Regions from separate parts of the Streptomyces sp. NPDC001617 genome, predicted to be linked through region 1. Evidence: riboswitches for the same ligand, from Rfam matches in the RefSeq annotation. Region 1 holds a riboswitch; the other holds the start of a gene.
What was found. Region 1 has a riboswitch for cobalamin ahead of ACWC09_RS45545 (ribonucleoside-diphosphate reductase subunit alpha). Riboswitches for the same ligand answer to the same signal wherever they lie in the genome.

Region 2: linked by a shared signal. The riboswitch ahead of ACWC09_RS07440 (CbtB domain-containing protein) and the one ahead of ACWC09_RS45545 (ribonucleoside-diphosphate reductase subunit alpha) in region 1 are both predicted to bind cobalamin.

What each region holds. Positions count from the first base shown of each region.
Region 1 is NZ_JBSFHA010000104.1:30,334-34,521, forward strand. Features, by position in the region: gene ACWC09_RS45545 (ribonucleoside-diphosphate reductase subunit alpha) at 1-2,162, opposite strand, end outside; cobalamin riboswitch at 2,285-2,420, opposite strand; gene ACWC09_RS45550 (GNAT family N-acetyltransferase) at 2,483-2,986, opposite strand; gene mctP (monocarboxylate uptake permease MctP) at 3,060-4,188, opposite strand, start outside.
Region 2 is NZ_JBSFHA010000006.1:188,842-193,029, reverse strand. Features, by position in the region: gene ACWC09_RS07455 (DUF6479 family protein) at 1-258, opposite strand, end outside; gene ACWC09_RS07450 (ferredoxin) at 381-755, shown strand; gene ACWC09_RS07445 (histidine phosphatase family protein) at 843-1,439, opposite strand; cobalamin riboswitch at 1,525-1,682, shown strand; gene ACWC09_RS07440 (CbtB domain-containing protein) at 1,718-1,939, shown strand; gene ACWC09_RS07435 (CbtA family protein) at 1,967-2,722, shown strand; gene ACWC09_RS07430 (acyl-CoA dehydrogenase family protein) at 2,868-4,046, shown strand; gene ACWC09_RS07425 (oxygenase MpaB family protein) at 4,056-4,188, shown strand, end outside.

The DNA.
Region 1 (4,188 bases):
AGGGACTGGGACTGGTCGAGGTACGGGGTGCGGGCCGCCGCCATGTCGATCAGGGCGCGCTGCGGGATCTCCCACGCCGTGCGGTACAGCGCCCGTAGGTCCGCCGGGATCCAGGTGAAGTCCTGTACCGAGCCGCCTGCTTCGCGCAGCGCCTCGCGGGTGCGGGCGTCCCAGACGCCGAGGTCCTTGAGGTCCTGCACCAGGTAGGAGTTGACCTGGAGGAACTCGCCGGAGAGGGTCTCGCGCTTGAAGAGGTTGGAGACCTGCGGCTCGATGCACTCGTACACGCCCGCGATGGAGGCGATGGTCGCGGTGGGGGCGATCGCCAGCAACAGGCTGTTGCGCAGGCCCACCGCGGCGATACGGCGGCGCAGCGCCGTCCAGCGTTCCGGCCAGGTGAGTTCGGTGTCGTAGTGGTCGGGGTGCAGGATGCCGCGGGCGGTACGGGTCTTCTCCCAGGCGGGGAGGGGGCCGTTGCGCTCGGCGAGGTCGGCGGAGGCCTCGTACGCGGCGAGCATGATGCGTTCGGAGATACGGGTGGAGAGGGCCTTGGCCTCAAGGGAGTCGAAGGGCAGACGCAACTTGAAGAAGACGTCCTGGAGGCCCATCGCGCCCAGGCCGACGGGGCGCCAGCGCGCGTTCGACCGGCCGGCCTGCTCGGTCGGGTAGAAGTTGATGTCGACCACGCGGTCGAGGAAGGTGACGGCGGTGCGGACCGTCGCGTCCAGCCGTTCCCAGTCCAGATCACCGGCCGTCGTGTCGACGAAGGCGCCCAGGTTCACCGAGCCCAGGTTGCAGACCGCCGTCTCCCCGTCGTCCGTGACCTCAAGGATCTCCGTGCAGAGGTTGGAGGAGTGGATGACGTGGCCGGGTTCGGCGGTCTGGTTCGCGGTGCGGTTGGCGGCGTCCTTGAAGGTCATCCAGCCGTTGCCGGTCTGCGCGAGGGTGCGCATCATGCGGCCGTAGAGGTCGCGGGCGGGGATCGTCCTGCGCGCCGACCCGTCCGCCTCGGCCTTCCTGTACGCCGTGTCGAACTCCTCGCCCCACAGGTCCACCAACTCCGGTACGTCGGCGGGGGAGAAGAGGCTCCATTGCTCGTCGGCGTCGACCCGGCGCATGAACTCGTCCGGGATCCAGTGCGCGAGGTTCAGGTTGTGCGTACGGCGGGCGTCCTCACCGGTGTTGTCGCGCAGCTCCAGGAACTCCTCGATGTCGGAGTGCCAGGTCTCCAGGTAGACCGCGGCCGCGCCCTTGCGCCGGCCGCCCTGGTTCACCGCGGCGACCGAGGCATCGAGGGTCTTGAGGAACGGGACGATGCCGTTGGAGTGCCCGTTGGTGCCGCGGATCAGCGAACCGCGGCCACGGACGCGGGAGTAGGCGATGCCGATGCCACCGGCGTGCTTCGAGAGACGGGCGACCTGGTGGTAGCGCTCGTAGAGGGAGTCCAGCTCGTCCTTCGGGGAGTCGAGGAGGTAGCAGGACGACATCTGGGGGTGCCGGGTACCGGAGTTGAAGAGGGTGGGGGAGGAGGGGAGGTACTCGAGGCGGCTCATCAGGCCGTAGAGGGCGGCGACTTCGTCCAGGGCGCGGGTCCCGGTCTCTGAATTGAGCACAGCGCACTCGGCGAGGCCGCTCGCCACACGCAGCAGGAAGTGCTGGGGCGTCTCGATCACCTTGCGGGTGATCGGGTGGCGCAGGAGGTAGCGGCTGTGCAGGGTGCGCAGGCCGAAGTAGCCGAAGCGGTCGTCGGCCTGACGGTCGATCAGCGCGTCCAGGCGGTCGGCGTGGACACGGACGAACTCGGCCGTGCGGTCGGCGACGAGGCCCTCGCGGTGGCCGACGGCGACGGACTCGGTGAAGGACGTGACGCCCTGGGAGGCGGCCTCGGCGGCGATGCCGATCGTGAGGAGCCGGGCGGCCAGCCTGCTGTATGCCGGGTCCTCGGAGATCAGGCCTGCCGCCGCCTCCGTGGCCAGCTCGCGCAACTCCGGCTCGTCCGCGTGTGCGGACCGGCCGCGCAGCGCCGCGGCGGCGACCCGGCCGGGGTCGGCGTCGGGGAGGTCGGCGGTGAGTTCGGTCAGGGTCCGCAGCAGCGCGGAACCGGGACCGTCCTCGTCCACAACGGGCGTCGCTGAAGCCGGTTCGGCTGGCGCGATGGTCACGTGGGGCTCTCCCTCGCTCGGCACGGGGCCTCGGGGAGGGCAGGGGGCAGCTCACGAGCGCATGGCGCGTCGCGTCCACCGGCCCATTCCACGAGGCCCGGACGTCAGGCGCCCGGGCCGGATGGCCGGGCGCGCTGTCGGCAGGTCCTCGGACTGGACTCGCGTGCGGGCATGGGTGCGGACACACGCAAGTACACCGTTGCGGGACAGTTCCGGATTCGCACCGGATTCCCCTGCGGCGACAGCGAGCATTAGCATACATGTTGTGTCGGGTGGCGGTGCCGACCCCAGATGTTGTGTCGCGGCGACTTCGGAGCGTGTCAGAACGTCAACTGATAGGTGAGGAGGGTGAACTCGTCACCGGGTATCGGCCGCCAGTCGCGCTCGGGGGCGCGGGCGAAGCCGAGGCGCTCGTAGATGCGGTGGGCGGAGTACATGATGTGCTGGGTGGAGAGGACCATGCCGGTGCAGTGCGGGGTGGCTCTCGCCCGGTCGACGCAGGCGCGTACGAGGGCCTCGCCGGCGCCTCTGCCCCGGGCCGCCCGGTCCACGGCGAGCATGCGGATCTCCGCCTCGCCGGGGCGGGCCAGGTCGGCCATGGGGCCGCCTGAGGGCACGTAGGTGACACCGCCGAGGAGTTGGTCGCCGGCTGTGGCCACCAGCACGTCCGCGGCGGAGGCGCGCTTGGCCACGTCCTTGAGTTCGGCGAGGTACCAGTCGCTCTCCCCGAAGGTCAGGAGACCGTCTTGCAGATAGGCCTGGGCGGTGATCTCGCCGAGGGCCTCGTACTCACCGGGCTCCACCGGCCGGATCACGATGTCCATGAACACGAGTCTGCCTGACGGGTACGACAACGGGCCCCCGGGTGTCTCCGGCGGCCCGTCGATCACCGTGACGCTAGTGAGAGGCCCCGGCGGTCGCCGGCGGCAGCTCCACCTGAACCCCCGGGTCGCCGGCGTCCGCCGTGTAGTCCTCGGCCTTGGTCTCGTCCACGCCCTCCGGGGCCTTCAGCGCCTTCAGGGCGAACGTCAGGACCACCGTCACGGCCACGTTCAGCACGAACGCCGTCAGGCCGATGTAGCCCATCTCGCCGATGCCCGGAATCTCGGCGTTGGAGCCGCCGAAGTGCTTCTGGCCGGGGTTGGTCGGGGACGCGACGTTGTACGCGGCCACCGTGCCGTAGACCATGCCGACCGCCCAGCCGGCCAGCAGCGCCCAGCGGTGGAACCAGCGGGTGAACAGACCGCCGACCAGGGCCGGGAAGGTCTGCAGGATCCAGATGCCGCCCAGGAGCTGGAAGTTGATGGCGACCGTCTTGTCCATGGTCAGGACGAAGACCAGCGCGCCCACCTTCACCAGCAGGGAGACCAGCTTGGAGACCTTGGTCTCCTGCTCCGGTGTCGCGTCCGGCTTGATGAAGTCCTTGTAGATGTTGCGGGTGAAGAGATTCGCGGCCGCGATGGACATGATGGCCGCCGGCACGAGCGCGCCGATGCCGATCGCCGCGAAGGCCACGCCCGCGAACCAGCTCGGGAACATGTTCTCGAAGAGCTGGGGGATCGCCAACTGCGGGTTGGTGACGGCCACTCCGCTCTTGATCGCCATGAACCCCAGCAGCGCGAGCAGGCCCAGCATCAGCGAGTACAGCGGCAGGATCGTGGTGTTGCGGCGGATCACGTTGCGGCTCTTCGAGGAGAGCGTCGCGGTGATCGAGTGCGGGTACATGAAGAGCGCAAGCGCCGAGCCCAACGCCAGGGTGGCGTACGTCCACTGGGCCGCCGGGGGCGAGACCAGAGCGCCCGCGCCCGCCTTGGTGAACTTGTCGTTCGCCGAGGCGAAGATGTCGTCGAAGCCGCCCAGCTTGATCGGGATGTAGATGATCGCCACCGCGATGACGATGTAGATCAGCGCGTCCTTGACGAACGCGATCAGGGCCGGGGCGCGGAGGCCGGAGGAGTAGGTGTAGGCCGCCAGCACGCCGAAGGCGATCAGCAGCGGCAGGTCCTTCACGAACCAGTTGGAGCCC
Region 2 (4,188 bases), on a different contig from region 1:
GGGCAGCTCGTGCGGGGTCAGCCGGCGGTCACCGCGCGGCACCTCGGCCGGCTCGCGGTTCTCCAGGAGTTCGCGGACCGGGCCCTCGTCCGGGAGCCGGGGCTGTTCGTCCGGGCGCGGCGGAGCGGGCTCGCGGCGCCGGATCCGGGCGCCCAGCACGAAGGCGCCGATCAGCACGGCCACGATCACCACACCGGCCGCGATGAGTCCCAGAGCGGCGGCGCTGCCGGCGGCGAAGACCATCGATGCACTGTTCATGGCCCGCGAGTACCCGGGGCCTCCGGCGTGAACCCGGGTCACCCCGGCCCCGAGGCGGGAGGGCGGTGCAAACCCTGGTGAACGCCGTGTTTGACGCGGTGGGCACCGGCTACCCGAACCGTGTGACTACGACGACATCCCAGCAGGAGCTCTTCCGGTTCCTGGAGGACCGCTTCGCGTGCGCGCAGGCGTGTACCGAGTGCGCTCGGGCGTGTGCTCTGCGCGCGAGCCTCGTGGACCCGGACGGGACGGAGGAGCAGGAACTCGTACGGCGCAAGGGCATCATGTGCGCGGAGGTGTGCGACGCGACCTGCCGTGTGCTGTCCGAGCAGAACCGCCTGGACGAGGCCGGCATCCGCATCCAGGTGGAGTGGTGCCGCACCGTGTGCCTGGAGTGCGCGCACGCCTTCGACCGGCTGGCGGGCGCCGAGGACGGCGCGAAGGCCTGCCGCGAGTGCGCACGGGCGTGCACGGACTTCCTGGGCACGCTGAACTGACGCACGCGGGCGGGCCGTGGCGCGCCGCCCAATCCGAAACGCCGTCCAATCCGCGCCGCTTGATCCGCGCTGCCCAATCCGTGCCGCTCAATCCGCGCCGCCGAGCGGTCGCCCGATCCGTACGTTCCACCGCCCCACCCTGCCGCTGAGTTCGACAGCGGTCAGTGGTGGCACGTCCGTACGCCAGAACGCCGACTCGGGTGCGCCCAGGCCCCGTACCACCGCGGCCCGCACCACCTCGGGCTCGACCACGGCCACCGTGCGGCCCATGTACCGCGTCGCCGACTCCAGCCACTGGGCCACCCGGTCGCACACCGCCCGCACCGACTCCCCGCCGTGCGGTGCCGAGTCCGGGTCGGCCAGCCAGCGGACCAGCGCATCCGGCTCCCGCTCGCCCACCTCCGCCAGCGTCGCCCCGCGCCAGCGGCCCGCGTCCAGTCCCGCCAACTCGGGCACGGACACTGCGTCGAGGCCCAGCGCGGCGGCCGTCTCCCGGCAGCGCACGGTGGGGGAGGACAAGGCCCGGTCCGGCACCGGGAGCGTGTCGGCCGCCGCCTGCGCCTGCCGCAGCCCGGAGGTGTCCAGGGAGCAGCCGTCGTCGAAGCGCGCCTCCCGCAGGGCCGCCGTGAGCGCAGGTGAGATCAAGATCACTCGGCTCGTCCTGCGCTCGTTCCCGGGCTGCATATTGCTCCAAGTCCCTTGATCAGACGGGGGAAACGGCTCACCTGGGGCGCTTACCGCGCCCCTACGCGCTCTTGGCCGCACCTCGGCTTCGCGGTACCTTCACGGACGATATCGACGATCGATATCGACGACGGCACAGCGGAAGCCGGTGAGAAGCCGGCACGGTCGCGCCACTGTAAGCCGGGCCCGCACCCTCGGTGCGGGCTGGGTGAGTCAGACCCGCCCCGTCGTCCTGTGCACCACCGAAACGGGACGCGAGTTCCCCAGGAGGGCCTGCCATGGCGCAGTCTGTCGCTCAGCCGACCACCACTCCCACCGTCGTACCGGCGAAGCTGCCGATCGGCGCGATCGTCCCCTGGGCGGTCTTTTTCGGCATCCTGATGCTGGTCCTGCTCTACTTCGTCGGCGCCGAGCAGGGCGCCACCTCCGTGATGAGCGGATCCGACGTCCATGAGTGGGTGCACGACGCCCGCCATCTGCTCGGCTTCCCCTGCCACTGACGGCTGCCAGGAAGCACGTACGAGCCCATGAACTCCGCAACCGTCCGCAACCTCCTGGTGCGCGGCATGCTCGCGGGACTCGCCGCGGGCCTGCTCGCCCTGGTCGTCGCCTACTTCCTCGGTGAACCGCGCGTCGACGCGGCCATCGCCTACGAAGACGCGCACTCGCACGAGCACGGCATGGAAGTCGTCAGCCGCACGATGCAGTCCACCGCGGGCCTTGCCACCGGTGTCCTCGTCTACGGCGTCGCGTTCGGCGGCATCGCCGCCCTCTCGTACTGCTTCGCCCTGGGCCGCATCGGCCGCTTCGGACCGCGCGCGAGCGCGCTGCTCCTGGCGGTCGCCGGCCTGATCGCCGTGTACGTCGTGCCCTTCCTGAAGTACCCCGCCAACCCGCCGTCCGTCGGCGACCCCGGCACCATCGGCAAGCGCACCACCCTGTACTTCCTGATGGTGCTGCTCAGCGTGCTGCTCGCGATCGCCACCGTGATCCTGGGCAAGCGCCTCGCACCCCGTCTGGGCAACTGGAACGCGACGCTCGCCGCCGGGGCGTTCTTCGTCCTCGTCGTCGGGCTCGCCTACGCGTTCCTGCCGTCCGTCAACGAAGTCCCGAAGGGATTCTCGGCCACCCTGCTCTGGCAGTTCCGCCTGGCGGCCCTGGCCGTCCAGCTCACTCTGTGGACATCCTTCGGGCTGCTCTTCGGGCTGCTGGCGGAGCGCGTGCTGGCTCCGAAACCGGTGCGAGCCACCAGCGTCACCGAGGCAACTCCCGTCCCGCACTGAGCATTTCACCGGAAAGGGCCCCTGGAATTCGCCGATGGGCCGTCGGCGACCAGGGGCCCTTTCCCTGTCCCTCGCCATTCCCAATTTCTGGAACACGTTCTACCGTGTGCGCCGTCAGGACCGGCCTGGGATGCCTGGAGGCGCCGTGCACCTCGAATACACGCCCGAGCAGCAGCGGTTGCGCACCGAACTGCGTGCCTACTTCGCCGAGCTGGTGCCCGACAACGCCTACGCCCGGCACGGCGATCCGGCCGCGCAGAAGCGCTTCTACCGCGCGACCATCCGGCGCCTCGGCACGGACGGCTGGCTCGGCGTGGGGTGGCCCAAGGAGTACGGCGGGCGCGGGCTGACGGCGATGGAGCAGTTCATCTTCTTCGACGAGGCCGCCCAGGCCGGTGTCCCGCTGCCGCTGATGGCGCTCAACACGGTCGGGCCGACGATCATGCAGTTCGGCACGGACGAGCAGAAGGCGTACTTCCTGCCGAAGGTCCTGGCCGGCGAGATCGACTTCGCGATCGGCTACAGCGAGCCGGACGCCGGCACCGACCTGGCCTCGCTCAAGACGCGCGCGGTGCGCGACGGCGACGAGTACGTCGTCAACGGACAGAAGATCTGGACGACCAACGGCGACACCGCCGACTGGGTGTGGCTCGCCACCCGCACCGACCCGGACGCCCCGCCGCACAAGGGCATCACCATGCTCCTGGTCCCCACCACCGACCCCGGCTACTCCTGCACCGTCATCACCACCCTCGCCTCCCACGACACCACCGCCAGCTACTACGAGGACATCCGCGTCCCCGTCTCCCGCCGCGTCGGCGCCGAGAACCAGGGCTGGCGGCTGATCACCAACCAGCTCAACCATGAGCGCGTCACCCTCGCCGCCCACGGCACCATGGCGATCCGCGCCCTGCACGACGTCCAGCGCTGGGCCATGGAGACCAAACTCGCCGACGGCCACCGCGTGATCGACCTGCCCTGGGTGCGCCGCCGCCTCGCCCAGACCCATGTGAAGCTCGACGCGATGAAGCTCCTCAACTGGCAGATGGTCAACGCCGTCCAGGAGGGCACCCTCACCCCGCAGGACGCCTCCGCGGTCAAGGTCCACGGCTCCGAGGTGCGCCGGGACGCCTACGCCTGGCTGATGGAGATCGTCGGCGCGGTGGGCGAGTTGAAGGAGGGCTCGGCGGGCGCGGTGCTCCACGGCGAGCTGGAGCGCGGCTACCGCTCGGCCGTCATCTTCACCTTCGGCGGCGGCAACAACGAGATCCAGCGGGAGATCATCTCGTGGATCGGTCTGGGGATGCCGCGCGTACGGCGTTAGCCTGCCGGTATGGGTGATCCCGGGCTGTTCACGCCGACGTCGGTGACCTGGCAGATGCACGGCGACCCGATGATGTGGGTCGCCGGGATCCGCGCGCTCTATCTCCAGGCGCTGCACCCCCGCGCGGTGCGCGGCGTCATGC